DNA from 2 places in the Agrococcus sp. SGAir0287 genome. Region 1 is predicted to be linked to the other one. Evidence: predicted binding sites of a transcription regulator. Region 1 holds the regulator's gene; the other holds the start of a gene.
The links. The regulator HspR, encoded in region 1, represses chaperone genes until heat shock. The targets are predictions, from matches to a motif close to AAGTTGAGTCNNNNNGACTCAACTT.

Region 1 (7,575 bases):
GACGCTCGAGAGCTGCGAGGTGAGGCTCGACGCGGGCAGGGTGCCGCCCTGCACGTTGACCGGCGGCTCGTACGCCAGCGACGGCGGCACCGGGTGCGCGGCGACGTCGGCGGTCTCGAACGACGTCGTGAAGGGCGGGTCCGCCGCCTCCGCAGGTGCGGCGTCGAGTCCCACGATCGGCACGGCGAGCAGGGCCGCGAGCGCTGCCGCCACGGGTGCGAGGATCCGACGGGATCGAGGCGACGACGGCGTGCGACGGTGCAGCATGCGAACTCCTGGTGCGGGACTGACATCGTTGTCAATCTGGGTGCAGCGTAGGAGCGGGGTGCGAGCGACGTCAAGCGTCGGGCTGCGGATGCGGCGTGTCGCGGCCCGACACGCGCTCGTCATGCGACGCGGCCCCGCACGTGCACGGGCGCGTGATGCATGCCGCCGGGGTGCATGGCGACCTGGTCGTCCCGATGGAAGGAGCCGTCATGTCGTCCACCGCACACCGCACCCCGCTCGCCACCGACGCGGCCCTCGCCATGCTCCGCATCGTGCTCGGCGGCGTCATGCTCGCGCACGGCCTCCAGAAGCTCCTCGGCGGCGGCATCGTCGGCACGGCCGCGGGCTTCCGCGACATGGGCGTTCCGTTCGCAGAGCTCGCGGCGCCCGCGGTCATCGCGGTCGGGGTGCTCGGCGGCGCCGCGATGATCGCCGGACTCCTCGTGCCGCTCGTCGGCATCGCCTTCGTGGGCGTGCTGGGCGTGGCCGCGGTGCTCGTGCACGGCCCGGCGGGCTTCTTCGCGCAGGACGGCGGCTTCGAGCACCCCGCGGTGCTCGCCGTCGCATCGGCCGCCGTCGCCGTGGCGGGCAGCGGTCGCCTCGGCCTCGACGCCGTCCTCGCTGCGCGCCTGCCGCGACGCGCCTCGCGCGTCGGCGCGCCCGCGACGGCGCGCTGACGCGTCGGCGCGAGCGGCGGCAGCGGCGCACGTCCAGCGACGGGTCTTAGCCTCGCAGCATGCCCTCCACCCGTCGTCGCGCGCTCGCGGCAGCAGCCGCCCTCGCCGCGGCCGCGGTCGCCCTGACCGGCTGCATCCCGTCGGCGCCTCAGCCGCCGAGCCCGACCCCGACGGGTGCGACGCCGACGGGTCCGTCGACGCAGCCGCCCGCCGACGCGGCCCTCGACGACTACCTCACCGCCGCGACCGCCGAGGGCGGCGCAGCCGTCGGGGCCGCGTCGGGCGACGCGGTGCGGGGCGGCAGCGGCGGCGCGGTGCAGACGACCGACTCGGCGATCGCCGTGAACGGCGGCTCGGTCGAGATCGAGGTCCAGGCCGACGAGCCCTTCGACACGATCCTCGTCGGCGTCGGCCCGATGGGGGTCGGCTCGACGGTGCCGACCGCGTGGCCGGGCTCGTACGAGATCGCGCTCGGCGCGCCGACGACGTCGACCTCGATCGTCGTCACGGTCTCCCAGGCGCCGCCGTCGACCGACTTCTCGGTCGTCGTCGCCACGGCCTCGGCGGATGGCACCGCGAGCGGCACGGACGCGACGAACGTGACGATCGTCGAGGTCGGCACGGGCGACGTGCAGGTGAGCGTGTCGTGGAACGAGGAGATGGACGTCGACCTCTACGTCGTCGATCCGAACGGCGAGACCATCTACTACGGCTCGACGACCTCGTCGTCCGGCGGCGAGCTCGACCTCGACTCGAACCCCTCGTGCGCCATCGACGGCATTCGCAACGAGAACGTCACGTGGCCCACGGGCGAGGCGCCGTCCGGCACCTACGAGGTGCGCCTCAACCTCTTCGCCGACTGCGGCATCGACCAGACGGGATGGGTCGTCACGGTGCAGGCCGTCGGCCGCACGTATCGATGGGAGGGCGTGCTCGAGGCGCCGGGCGTCGGCGGCGCCGAGGACGCCGGGTTCGTCGTCGGTCGCTTCGACGTGCCCTAGGCGCCCGGCGCGAGCAGCGCGCGTTCGCGCAGCGTCGATCCGACGGGCGCCGGCCTGAGCCCGCGCGTGGGAGCATGGAGCCCATGCCCGAGCCGACGACCGAGCCCGTCTCGGCCGCCGGCGACCGCATCCGCGCGCGCATGCTGCTCGTGGGCGGCGCCTCGGGCTCCGGCAAGTCCCGCCTCGCGGAGGCGTCGGGTCTGCCGGTGCTGCGGCTCGACGACTTCTACCGCGTCGCGGGTGATCCCGAGCTGCCGCGGCTCGCCTCGGGCGAGGTCGACTGGGACCACCCGGGCTCGTGGCATCTGCCCGATGCGCTCGCCGCGATCGAGGAGCTCGCCACCACCGGCGTCACGAAGGTGCCCGACTACGACATCGCGCTGAGCGACCGCGTCGGGTGGCGCACGCTCGAGCTCGGACCGGCGCGCACGTTCGTCGCCGAGGGCATCTTCGCCAGCGAGGTCGTGACGCCCGCGCGCGAGCGCGGGCTGCTGCTCGACGCGATCGCCGTGCGTCGATCGCGCGGCGCGACCATGGCGTTCCGCCTCCTGCGCGACCTGCGCGAGCGGCGCAAGAGCCCGGGCTTCCTCGTGCGCCGCGGGCTGCTGCTCGCGCGCCGCGAGCCGGCGATCCTCCGCGCCCTGACGGATGCGGGATGCCGCCCCATGCGGCCGCGCGCGATCCGGCGCGCCCTCGAGCGGCACGCGCGCTGAGTGGTCAGCCGCGCCCGGCCGCGGCGCGCTCCGCCTCGTGCCGCACGCGCGCGACCCAGAGGCGCGGGCCCGCGAGGTAGCCGATCAGCGCCGACAGCGCGAGCGACGTCGCGAGCCAGGCGCCGACGACGATCGGGACGCCGAGGCCGCCCGTCACGAGACCGAGGAGCGCGGTCACGCCGCTCGATGCGATCGTGAGCGCACCCTGCACGAGGGTGCCGACGCCGCAGCACCACCAGGTGATCTCGCGCGCACGCGGCACCCCCGCGCGGCGCAGGATGCGGATGCTCGCCGTCGCGCCGAGCGCGACGAGCCCCGCCGCGACGAGTAGCGCGACGACGACCATGATGATCCACGGGGTCGGATCGATGCGCTGCAGCCACGCGTCGACGGCATCCTCGACCCCCTCCGAGCCCGCGACGAGCTCGACGAGCAGCCACCTCGCGATCGCGACCAGCGTCGCGACCGCCGAGAGCGCGACGACGATCGTCGCGCCCATCGAGGCGAGCGTGAGCCCCCAGCCGCCGGCATCGCGCGCCGCACGCCGCACGTGCGGCGGCATGGGTGCGGGGCGGACGCGCGCCGAGCGCGGCACGCGTGCGGCCACGTCAGTCGACCCGGGAGAGCTCGGCGGCATCCGCCTCGGCGGCGCGCCGCTCGGCGTCGAGCTCGGCCTGACGTCGCTCGGCGTCGAGCTGCTCCCACGTCGGTCTGGGCCGGAACGCGAGCAGGTACACCCAGCCGAACAGCATCCCGAGGGAGCCCGTGAGCGCGATGGACGTCGCGAGGCACGTGAAGAGGTAGCCCCATGCCGCGCCGAGCGAGAAGGTGCCGTAGCCGGCGGCCGCGAAGAACAGCCCGCCGACGAGCAGGATCGGCCAGACGGCCATGCCCACGAAGCCGCCGATCGCGGTCGTCGTGACGTAGGCGAGCGCGATGGACCGCTTGATGCCGACGATCCCGGCGGCGCGTTGCCAGAGCACCGTGACGACGCAGCCGATCCCGCCGACGACGCCGGCGATGAGCAGGAGGATGACGATCGTGATCGGGATGCGCGCAGGATCCGCCCAGAACGCCACGACGTCGGTGAGGCTGTCGGCCTCGAGCGCATCCATCCCGTCGGTGCCGCCCTCCGACAGCGTGCCCCACAGGAACAGCACGAAGGCGGCGGTGACGAGGAGGTGCGTCGCTGCCGCGAGGAGCAGCTGGCCCACGAGCGAGCCGAGCAGCGCCGCGCGCGTCTGCCGGCGCGTGAACCGGCGCTTCGGCGGGGCGAGCAGCACCGGCGGCATCGGCATGGGCGGGGGCGCGAAGGGCGGGCCGTACGGCTGCTGCTGCCCGGAGGAGCCGGGCATGCCGTACGGCGTCGGCGGTTGGGCGTACGGGCCAGGCATGCCGTACGGCGTCGGTTGGGCGTACGGGCCAGGCATGCCGTAGGGCGTCGGCTGGGGGGAGAGGCCCGGCATGGCGTAGGGCGTCGGCATGGCGTACGGGCCCGGCATGGCGGACGCCCGCGGCCCGTTCGGGCCGGCCACGCCGTACGGCGTCGGCTGGGCGAGGGCAGCGACCGGTCCGGGGATCGCCGCCTGCCCGTGCGTCGCGGGCGCCGCCTGCGGCGCGTACGCACCCGCTCCGCCGACGAGGGACGCCTGCTGCGCCTGCCAGGCGAGCTGCGCGGCGACCGCGGGCGGCACCGCGTTCGCCATGGGGTTCGCGAGCGGTGGCGGCAGCGTCCGCGCCGCGCGCTCGCGCGCCCGGCGCTCGGCGCGCTGCTCGAGCGCCGTCTTCGGCACGAGCCCGTCGGGCGCCGAGGCCTTGGCGCGACGTCGGCGCGGCGTCGCGGCGACGTCCGCGGGCACGGGGGTGTCGCTGCCTGGCGGCGGCGGGGCCTCGAGCGATGACACGTCGGCGACGCTACTCGGCCTCGCTGGGACGATCGTGGACCGTCGCTCGACGGCCCGTGGATGCGCGGCCCGGCTCGTTGCGAGCCGCGATCGGCGGAGGGTCAGTCCGCGGCGGGCTCGGTGCGCTCGCGCACGATGCGCACCATCCACAGCCACACGAGGGCGCCGGTCGCGACCGTCGCGGCGCCGGAGCCGATCGCCGTGAGCGCGATGGCGATGGCGGCGTTGCCGAGCACCTGGCTCAGGCTGTCGCTCGTGCCGAACAGCAGGCCGCCGACCGCGCCGATCGTGGCGGCGACGATCGACGCGACGACGACGCCCATCGGCATCGCGATCGTCGTCGCCATCGCGGGTCGATGGACGCCGTGCGCTCGCAGCACGAGCACGCTCACGAGCGCTCCGGCCACGACGAGCACGGCACCGACGATCGCGAGCGCGATCGTGAGGCCCGACATGGCGTCCGGATCGATGGATGCGAGGGTCGCGTTGGCGTCGGAGGCGGCGCTCGTGCCCGCGACGGCGTTGGCGATGACGACGACGATCGTCTTCACGATCGTCGCGAGCTGCCAGATCGCGAGCGGCACCGCGAGCAGCGCGAGGCCTGCCGTGACGAGCGGCAGCGCGATGGCGCCGGCGACGATCGCGCCGCGTTGGGCGCGACGCTCCGGCGTGAGCGGCGCGGCCGGCGTCGCCGCCTCGGTGGGCGTCCGCACGGCCTTCGCCGCGGGCGACGCGGGCCGGGCCGGCACCGCGGCGGCCGGGGCGTCCAGCGCCGGCGTGGTCGGGCGGGTCGGCTCGCTCGGCGAGGTCGCGGTGGTGTCGCTCACGGCCCCATCATGCACCGACGGAGCCGGTCCGGATGCGCACCTGCGCGGCTCGCTTCGAGGCTCGCTGCGCTCGCACCTCACCGAGCGGTCCCCCGGAGCGACCGGGCTGCAGAGCGCACCTGCGCGGGCTCGCTTCGAGGCTCGCTGCGCTCGCACCTCACCGAGCGGTCCCCCGGAGCGACCGGGGCTGCAGATGCGCACCTGCGCGGCTCGCCTCGAGGCTCGCTCCGCTCGCACCTCACCGAGCGGTCCCCCGGAGCGACCGAGGCTGCAGAGCGCACCAGCGCGACTCGCCTCGAGGCTCGCTCCGCGCGCACCTCACCGAGCGGTCCCGGGCAGCGACCGGGGCTGCAGAGCGCACCAGCGCGGCTCGCCTCGAGGCTCGCTCTGCTCGCACCTCACCGAGCGGTCCCGGGGAGCGACCCCCAGCCAGGGCTCAGCCGCGATGCATGGGCCGCCAGACGACGACCTGGTTTCGCTTCGCGGGGCGGGCGCCCGAGCGCAGCGTCGTGACGCCCTCCGCCCCGGCGGCGAAGACGCGCCCACGCCGATCCATGACCTGGTCGGCGAGCGTCGCCTCGAGCTCGCGCACGCGCGCGCGCAGCCCGCGCACCTCGTTCGAGAGCTCGAGGATGCGGCGGATGCCCTCGAGCGAGACGCCCTCCTGCGACAGCAGCTGCACCTGCCGCAGCTGGCCGACGTCGCGCATCGAGTAGCGCCGGGTGTTGCCGGCGGTGCGCTGCGGCTGCACGAGACCGATGCGGTCGTACTGGCGGAGGGTCTGCGGATGCATCCCGGCGAGCTCCGCCGCGGCCGCGATCGAGAAGATCGGGCTCGACTCGTCGAGGTCCTCCGGGATGCGTCCCACCGTCACCTCGCCTTCGCCAGCAGGTCGTCGCGCGGCGACTCGTCGCCGGACGCCGCCACGAACGCCTCGAGGGCCTCGCGCTGCTTCGCGCTCAGGTGCGAGGGCACCGCGACCTGCACGGTCGCGAGCAGGTCGCCGGGGCCCTGCTTCGACGGCACGCCCTTGCCCTTGACCCGCAGCACGCGACCCGACGGCGTGCCGGGCGCCACCTTGAGGCGCACGGTGCCGCCGCCGAGCGTCGGCACCTCGATCGTCGCGCCGAGCGCAGCCTCGCCGAACGTCACCGGCACGTCGACGCGGATGTCGCGCCCATCCATGCGGAAGACGGGATGGGGTCGCACCTGCACCGTGACGATGAGGTCGCCCGGCTGCCCGTTCGTCATCGACGGCTGACCCTTGCCGGCGAGGCGGATCTTCTGGCCGTCGTGCACGCCGGCGGGGATCTTCACCGTCATCGACCTGCCGCCGACCGTGAGCTTGAGCGTGTCGCCCTGCACGGCCGAGAGGAAGTCGAGCTGCGCGTTCGCGGTGACGTCGCGGCCGCGCTGCGGGGCGCGCTGGCCGAAGCCGCCGCCGCCGAACATGCCGCCGAGGATGTCCTCGAAGTCGCTCTGCTGGTACTGCACGCGCGGGCCGCCGCCCTGGCCGAACATGCCGCCGAAGACGTCCTCGAAGCCGCCCTGCGCGCCGGGCGCGAAGCGCGGACGCCCGCCCGCCATGGCGCGCACGGCGTCGTACTCCTCGCGCTGCTTCGGGTCGGAGAGCACCGAGAACGCCTCGGAGATCTCCTTGAAGCGCGCCTCCGCCTTCGCGTCGCCCGGGTTCGAGTCGGGGTGGAACTGCCGCGCGAGCTTGCGGTACTGCTTCTTCAGGTCGGCCGCCGAGACGTCCTTCGCGACGCCCAGGACCGCGTAGAAGTCCTTGTCGAACCAGTCATTGCTCGCCATGCGACCCCTACTCGCTCGCGGGCACGAACACGGCGACCTTGGCGGCGCGCACGAGGCGCTCCCCCATGCGATAGCCGCGCTGCACGACGTCGGCGACCACCATCTCGGTCACCTCGGGGTTCGGCAGCTGCGCGATCGCCTCGTGCACGGCCGTGTCGAAGGGCTCGCCCACCGCACCGACGGGCTCGAGCCCGAGCCCGTCGATCGCGCCGCGCAGCTTCTGCGCGACGATCGCGAGCGGCGAGCCCTCGAGGTCGCCGTGCTGCTCGGCGCGGTCGAGGTCGTCGAGCGCGGGCAGCAGCGCCGACAGCACGGATGCCGTCGTCGAGACCTTGTCCGCCGCCCGCTCGCGCTCGACACGGTTGCGGTAG
Region 2 (7,575 bases), 450 kb from region 1:
ATCGCGGCGCTCATCGTCGTGCAGCCGAGCGTGAACCAGTCGCTCGGGCGCGCCCTCGAGCGCTCGATCGGCGTCATCGTCGGCGTCGTGCTCGCCACGGGCATCTCGCTGCTGTTCGGCTCGGCCGCGTGGATCATCCTCGTCGCCGTCGTCGTCTCGATCCTGCTCGCGTGGGCGCTGCGGCTGTCGCAGCAGACGTCGAACCAGATCCCGATCTCGGCGATGCTCGTGCTCGCGCTCGGCGCCGCGTCGCCCATCTACGCGATCGACCGCATCGCCGAGACCGTGCTGGGCGCCGCGATCGCGTTCGTCGTCAACCTGCTCATCGTGCCGCCCGTGCTCATCGAGCCCGCGCGCCGCGAGGTGCGCTCGCTCGCCGAGGAGATCGCGCGCAGCCTCGAGCGGCTCGCCCTCGCCGCATCCGAGCCCGTCGGCCGGGGCGCGCTCGAGGGCAACCTCGTCGAGGTGCGGCTGCTGCGACCCATGCTCGCCCGCGCGCAGGCGGCCGTCGCGACGGCCGAGGACTCGCTCGCGCTCAACTGGCGCGGCGGCCGGCACCGCGGCGAGCTGGCCGCGTACGACGACGAGCTCGCCAGGCTCGGCGTGCTCGTCACGCGCGTCGCAGGCATGACGCGCACCATGCGCGACCACTACGACGACTCGCTGCACCGCGAGCCCGTGATGGAGCAGATCGCCTCCGAGCTGCGCCGCGCAGCGCACGACCTGCGCATCCGCGCCGCACTCCCCGAGGTCGGTGCGGATGCCGCCTCCGACACCGGGCCGCTGCTCACGGCGCCGCTCGTCGTGGTGTCGCCGCATCCCGAGCACTGGGTGGTCATCGGCTCGATGCTGGAGGACCTGCGCCGCGTGCACGAGGAGCTCACGGCCGACTGAGCCGCGTCGATCAGGCCTCGGGATCGTCCTCGTCTGGCGGTGCGGGATGCGCGTCGTCGTCGGGATGGTCGGGGCCCTGGGGATCCGAGCCGTCGACCGCTCCGTCGCCCTCGTCCCTCGGCGACCGTCTGTCGATCCGATCGGCGAGCCGCTCCAGCTCGTCCCAGATGCGACCGAGGTCGCCCGTGTCGTCGATGCTCCCGGGGAGCGATCGGTCGTGCTCGTTCCTGCCCATGCCGTCGTGCCGACCGCGCGACGCGATCGACGAACCTCCTTGACGTCCTCCTGGAGACGTCACGACGGCGGCGTTCGTCACGCGGCACGCCGCCCGGGCGTGTCGCACCCGCGCCGACGGCTCAGCGCGAGGCGAGCACGCGGCGCCCCGTAGGACGCGCCGGCGAGCGCCGCGCGGGTGCTGCGTCGGCGCTCGCGGGCCGTGCCGCGCCGTTCGACGACGGCGACGCCGACGCACAGCAGCGCCAGCATCCCGAGCAGCATGAGGGCGATCGCCGCGTACACGACGACGCCCAGGTTCATCAGGTCCTGCGCCCGCTCCACGATGTCCATGTCGCCCTCCTCGCGGTTCTCCTCGAGCCTCGCGGCGGGAGGGGGTGCAGCGCGTCGTCCGGAGGGCTCGCGCCCGTCATCCTCGGGGATGATCCCGGCCGGTGCCGGGGTGCGACGGGGGCGGGGGCTACCGTCGCCTCCATGGAGCAGCGCATCAGCCTCATCACCCTCGGTGTCCGCGACCTCGCGCGCGAGCGCGCCTTCTACGAGGCGCTCGGCTGGGCGGATGCGCAGCAGCCCGACGACGAGGTGTGCTTCTTCCAGGTCGGCGGCCTCGTCTTCGCGCTGTGGACGGGCGTCCGCGGCCATGGTGCCCCGGGCGTCGAGATCGCCCACAACGTGCGGACGCCGGACGAGGTCGCCGCGGTGCTCGCCGAGGCGGATGCGGCGGGTGGCACGGTCGTGCGTCCGGCGGCGCAGGCCGAGTGGGGCGGCATCACGGGAGCGTTCGCCGATCCCGAGGGCTACGTGTGGGAGGTCGCGCACAACCCCGACTGGCCCATCGCGGCCGACGGATCGATCACGATCTGAGGGCCGCTGCGGGGAGGCGTCAGCGTCGCGTGCGCGCCTCGATCGCGTCGAGCCCCTCCTGCGTGACCTCGACGACGACGTCGTCCCAGCGGTGGTCGCGCTCCACGACCTTCGCCACGAACGGGCACACCGGCATCACCCGCATGCCGTCGGCGCGGGTGGCGTCGAGCGCCGCCACGACGAGCACCTTCCCGAGGCCCTGGCCCGCGTACGCGTCGTCGACGACGGTGTGGAAGAAGACGCGCGCGCCCGACGCCTCCACGAAGTAGGCCCGCCCCGCGACGACGCCGGCGTCGTCGAGGATCTCGAATCGGTCGCGGGCCTCGCCCATGCGTACGGTGCTCATGCGCTCGACACTGCCAGTCGTGCGCGCGTGGCGCATCCCCGGCCTGCGAGGATCGAGGCATGCCGATCGAGCCCGACGTGAAGGACTGGACCTGGGTGCTCGAGCGGCCGTGCGCCGAATGCGGGTTCGCGCCGGACGTGCCGGACGCCGAGCTGCCTGGCCGCATCCGTGCGGCCGTCGGCACGCTCCACCGCGCGCTGCACGACGACGACGCGCGCGAGCGGCCGGACGAGGCCACGTGGTCGAAGCTCGAGTACGCCGCGCATGCGCGCGACGTGTGCCGCATCATGCGCGAGCGGCTCGACGCGATGCTCGCCCAGGACGACCCGGTGTTCGCGAACTGGGATCAGGATGCGACGGCCGTGGAGGAGGCGTACGGCGAGCAGCGCCCGCCGCGCGTGGCCATCGAGCTCGACGTCGCCGGCGCCGAGCTCGCCGAGGCCTACGCATCCGTGCCCGCGGACGCGTGGGAGCGGCCGGGTCGCCGCTCGAACGGCTCCCGCTTCACGGTGCGCTCGCTCGGCGTCTACGCGCTGCACGACCTCGAGCATCACGCCTGGGACGTCACCAAGGGCTGACGCGCGGGGCGTCGGTGCTCGGCGTCGTGGTCGACGCTCAGGTCTCGTGACGCGTGCTCGCTGCGCTCGCGCGCTCCTCGACCAGCTGTGGGGTGACGTCGCGCCTGCCGGCCGCATCAGCCTCGCCCCGCCCACTCCCTCGCGAGCGCCTCGCATCCCGTCGGGTACAGCGGGCGGTCGAGGCCGTCGAGCGGCCGCCAGCCGACGGGGCTGCCCTCGTCGAGCACGTGCAGTCGCGCGTCGAGCGGGATGGCGTCGATCGCGCGCGAGCGCACGGCGAAGACGTGGACGATCTCGTGGCCGGGCTCGCCCTCGTAGACGAAGCGGTTGTCGACGATGCCCAGCGGCACCGCCTCCTCGATCGTCACGTCGAGCTCCTCGAAGAGCTCGCGCCGCAGCGCCTGCTCGGGCGTCTCGCCCACCTCGATCCCGCCGCCGATGGCGCGATGGAACCGCTCGCCCTTCGTGCGGTCGACGCCGTCGAGCACGAGCACGTGGCCGTCGCGAACGGGCAGCGCGACGGCGATGGCGCGAGTGGAGGTCACCGCTCGAGCGTAGGGTGACCCGTCGTGGCCGCCGTGCCTGGCACATCCCGACGCCGCGCATCGCAGGCGATCCCGGGAGCCGAGGGGAATGCTCCCTCCGCTCGCCGGATCGCCTGCGAGACGCAAGACCGTCGGCGAGATCGTCGGGCGGTCCGCCGTGGGCGAACGACCCCCGGGAATGCCGTCGACCACCCCGGTGCTGACTTGAGCGTAGGTCGCTCACATCCGTATCCTTGAGCGAACCAGACGCAAGTTTCATTGGAGGCAGGATGCCCGCGTTCACCGGTCCCAGCGGATCGTTCGACGACTTCCTCGCTCGACTGCTGCAGGCGCAGGGCGCCGGCCGTCAGATCGACGTCTCGCGGCTGCTCACCCGACGCGCCGCATCGATTCTCGCGAGCGCCGTCGAGCGCGCCCGCGAGCACGGACACCAGGATGTCGACGCCCTGCACCTGCTGCAGGCGACGGTCGCCCACCCGCAGGTCGCCGAGGCGATCCGCGCCTCCGGCGCCGACGTCGGCGCCATCGAGCGCGCCGCCGAGGAGCGGCTGCCCGCCGAGACCGAGGCCACCGACGCGCCGCAGGTCCTCACGGCGAGCGCGCAGCGCGTGCTGCGCGACGCCTACCAGGTCGCCCGCGCGAACGGCGCGAGCTACATCGACCCCGAGCACCTGCTCTTCGCCCTGCTGCTCGCGCAGGACACCGTCGCCGGCCGCATCCTCGACGCCAACGGCGTGACCCAGGAGTCGCTCGGTCGCGCGATGGCGGAGGCGCAGCGTGCGCAGGCGGAGGGTCGCGAGCCGCGCACGGCATCGAGCGCGAACCCCGAGTCGACGACGCCGACGCTCGACGAGTTCGGCATCGACCTCACGGCGCGAGCCGAGGCAGGCGAGATCGACCCCGTCATCGGGCGCAGCGACGAGATCGCGCAGACGATCGAGATCCTCGCTCGTCGCACGAAGAACAACCCCGTCCTCATCGGCGAGGCCGGCGTCGGCAAGACCGCGATCGTCGAGGGCCTCGCCCAGGCGATCGTCGCCGGCGACGTGCCGCCGCAGCTCGAGGGCAAGCGCGTCATCGCGCTCGACATGACCGCCATGGTCGCGGGCACCCGCTACCGCGGCGACTTCGAGGAGCGCATCGGCAAGGCCATGGACGAGATCGCGGCGAACCGCGACGGCCTCGTCGTCTTCATCGACGAGCTGCACACGATCCTCGGAGCCGGTGGCGGCGAGGGCGGCATGGACGCGGCGAACATCCTGAAGCCGCGGCTCGCGCGCGGCGACCTGCACATGATCGGCGCGACGACGCTCGCGGAGTACCGCCGCATCGAGAAGGATGCGGCGCTCACCCGCCGCTTCCAGTCCGTGCACGTCGCCGAGCCGTCCGTCGAGGACGCCGTGGCGATCCTGCAGGGCATCCGCTCGGCCTACGAGGAGCACCACGCCGTGCGCTACACCGATGAGGCGCTGCGCGCCGCCGTCGACCTGTCGCACCGCTACGTCACCGACCGCTTCCTGCCCGACAAGGCGATCGACCTCGTCGACCAGGCCGGCGCGCGCCTGCGCCTGCGGCTCGGCCGTGCGATCGACGTCACCGCGCTGCAGGCGGAGCTCGCGACGCTCGAGGCCGACAAGAACGGCGCGATCGCGCGCGAGGACTACGAGGAGGCGTCGCGCATCCGCGACCGCATCCAGGCCGTGCAGGCGGAGCTCGCCGGCGAGACGCCGATCGCCCGCACGACCCAGGCCGTCGTCGACGCCCCGCAGATCGCCGAGGTCGTGAGCCGCGCGACGGGCATCCCCGCGTCGTCGCTCGGCGACGACGACCGGCAGCGCCTCGCCCGGCTCGGCGACGAGCTGCACGAGCGCGTCGTCGGGCAGGACGACGCCGTCGAGGCCGTCGCCCGCGCCATCCGTCGCTCGCGCTCGGGGCTCGGCGACGAATCGCGCCCGATCGGATCGTTCCTCTTCCTCGGCCCGACCGGCGTCGGCAAGACCGAGCTCGCGAAGACCCTCGCCGCGTCCCTCTTCGGCGACGAGTCCGCGATGGTGCGCTTCGACATGTCGGAGTTCGGCGAGCGCCACACGGTCTCGCGGCTCATCGGCGCCCCTCCCGGCTACGTCGGCTACGACGAGGCCGGCCAGCTCACCGAGCGCATCCGCCGCCGCCCGTACTCGGTCGTGCTGCTCGACGAGATCGAGAAGGCGCACCCCGACGTGCTCACGCTCCTCCTGCAGGTGCTCGAGGACGGTCGCCTCACCGACGGCCAGGGCCGCACGGTCGACTTCCGCAACGCGGTCGTCATCATGACCTCCAACCTCGGCTCCGAGACGCTCGCGAGCAGGTCGGGCGCCATGGGCTTCGTCGCGCACGGCGGCTCGGGCTTCTCGGAGGAGGAGCTGCGCGCCCGCGTCATGGGTCGCCTGCGCGAGGCGATGCGCCCCGAGCTCATCAACCGCATCGACGACATCGTGCTGTTCCGCGCCCTGGAGCGGGAGCAGCTGCAGACGATCGTGCGGATGCTGCTCGCGCAGACGTCGGCGCGGCTCGCCCGCCAGGGCATCCGCACCGACGTGGACGACGCCGCCGTGGCGTGGCTCGCCGAGCACGGGTACGAGCCCGAGCTCGGTGCGCGTCCGCTGCGCCGCCTCATCCAGCGCGAGGTCGACGACCGCATCGCCGACCTGCTCGTCGCGGGAGCGGTCGCCGACGGCGGAGCCGTGGCGGTGACCGTGGAGGCGGATGCGCTGGCCGCGGCCGTCGCCGAGCCCGGGCACGTCGAGGATGCGAGGATCGCAGCATGACCGACGCGACCACGCCCGACGCAGCCACGACGGAGCAGATCACGATGTTCGGCGCCGAGTGGTGCCGCGACTGCCGCCGCACGAAGGCGCAGCTCAACGGGCTCGGCGTGCCCTATCGGTACGTCGACCTCGAGGCGGAGCCCGACGCCGTCGAGGTGGCGCGCGACATCTCGGGCCGCACGCAGATCCCGGTCGTCGTCTACCCGGACGCGACGCATCACGTGGAGCCCTCGAACGCGGACGTCGAGGCGAAGCTGCGCGAGCTCGGGATCGTCTGAGCCGCCGGGTCCGCATCCAGCCGCGCGTGCGAGGGTGAACGCATGCGCAGGACACGACGAGGGGCAGCCGCAGGGCTGCCCCTCGTCGCGTGCGCGGCGATGCTCGTGGCCGTGACGAGCGGCTGCGCCGACGACGGTGCGGGCGTCGGCGGCGACGTCGACCTGCTCGGCGGGGGCGACTCGGCGGGTGCGTGGCCGACGTCGGTGCCGAGGCCCGACCTGCCGCTCGTCGAGGAGACCGATCTCATCATCGCCTTCACGGCCGTCTACGAGCTGCGCGGCGGCACGATCGACGACTACGTCGCGGCGCTGGAGGCCGACGGCTTCGCGGAGGCGGGCGCGTCGACGTACGCGGACGGCGAGCACGTCGTCCTCCTCGAGGTCGAGGGCGACCGCCTCTACGTCACGATCACCGAGGCCTGAGGGCTCGAGCCCCGCGCCGACGCGCGCCTGCGCCGCAGCGATCCGGTCTCAGCCCGGCTGCTGCGCCGACCAGTCGGCGGGCTGTCCCGCGTGGTGCATCTGCTGCGGCTGCATCGTGGGCTGCGGGGCGGGCTGCGGCATCGCCGGCCACGGCACCGCGACCTGCACGGGCTCGCCTGCGCGCTGGACGCCGAACGGATGCGACGGACCGTACGGCGGCTGCGCGCCGTACGCCATCGCCATCGCATGCATCTGCGCAGCGACGTCCGGCGGCACGAGCGCGAGCGACCCCGGCTGCTCGTAGCGCAGCCCGTCGGCGCGCGCGGGCAGGAAGCCGAGCGCGTAGATCCAGGCGCCGCTCGTGGGCCACTGCAGCAGGCACAGCCACCCCGTCCACCCCACGTCGTGCAGGCGCCGCACGATGAGCGCGAGCGTCGGCACGATCGTCGCGAGAGAGACGAGCGCCATGAAGGCGAGCGATGCGAGCAGCAGGATGATCCACGTCATCATGCCCGAGAGCGCGTCGGCGGGATCCGACGTGATCGTGAGCGCGCTCGACACGCTGTACCCGATGGCCGAGACGACGTACGGCGCCGCGGACACGAG

Region 2: a site for HspR is predicted at 3,692-3,716, ahead of C1N71_RS13930 (ATP-dependent Clp protease ATP-binding subunit). Genes of this name have one in related genera too.

Annotation. Positions count from the first base shown of each region.
Region 1 is NZ_CP027942.1:290,649-298,223, reverse strand. Features, by position in the region: gene C1N71_RS01385 (GH92 family glycosyl hydrolase) at 1-213, opposite strand, end outside; gene C1N71_RS01380 (DoxX family protein) at 477-944, shown strand; gene C1N71_RS01375 (YfaP family protein) at 1,004-1,945, shown strand; gene C1N71_RS01370 (ATP-binding protein) at 2,029-2,658, shown strand; gene C1N71_RS01365 (hypothetical protein) at 2,663-3,265, opposite strand; gene C1N71_RS01360 (hypothetical protein) at 3,267-4,562, opposite strand; gene C1N71_RS14840 (hypothetical protein) at 4,664-5,389, opposite strand; gene C1N71_RS01350 (heat shock protein transcriptional repressor HspR) at 5,826-6,182, opposite strand; gene C1N71_RS01345 (DnaJ C-terminal domain-containing protein) at 6,260-7,204, opposite strand; gene C1N71_RS01340 (nucleotide exchange factor GrpE) at 7,212-7,575, opposite strand, start outside.
Region 2 is NZ_CP027942.1:2,920,906-2,928,480, reverse strand. Features, by position in the region: gene C1N71_RS13965 (FUSC family protein) at 1-894, shown strand, start outside; gene C1N71_RS13960 (hypothetical protein) at 905-1,129, opposite strand; gene C1N71_RS13955 (hypothetical protein) at 1,207-1,461, opposite strand; gene C1N71_RS13950 (VOC family protein) at 1,603-1,992, shown strand; gene C1N71_RS13945 (GNAT family N-acetyltransferase) at 2,012-2,338, opposite strand; gene C1N71_RS13940 (DinB family protein) at 2,398-2,916, shown strand; gene C1N71_RS13935 (NUDIX domain-containing protein) at 3,033-3,461, opposite strand; gene C1N71_RS13930 (ATP-dependent Clp protease ATP-binding subunit) at 3,731-6,268, shown strand; gene C1N71_RS13925 (glutaredoxin family protein) at 6,265-6,546, shown strand; gene C1N71_RS13920 (hypothetical protein) at 6,589-6,969, shown strand; gene C1N71_RS13915 (DUF805 domain-containing protein) at 7,018-7,575, opposite strand, start outside.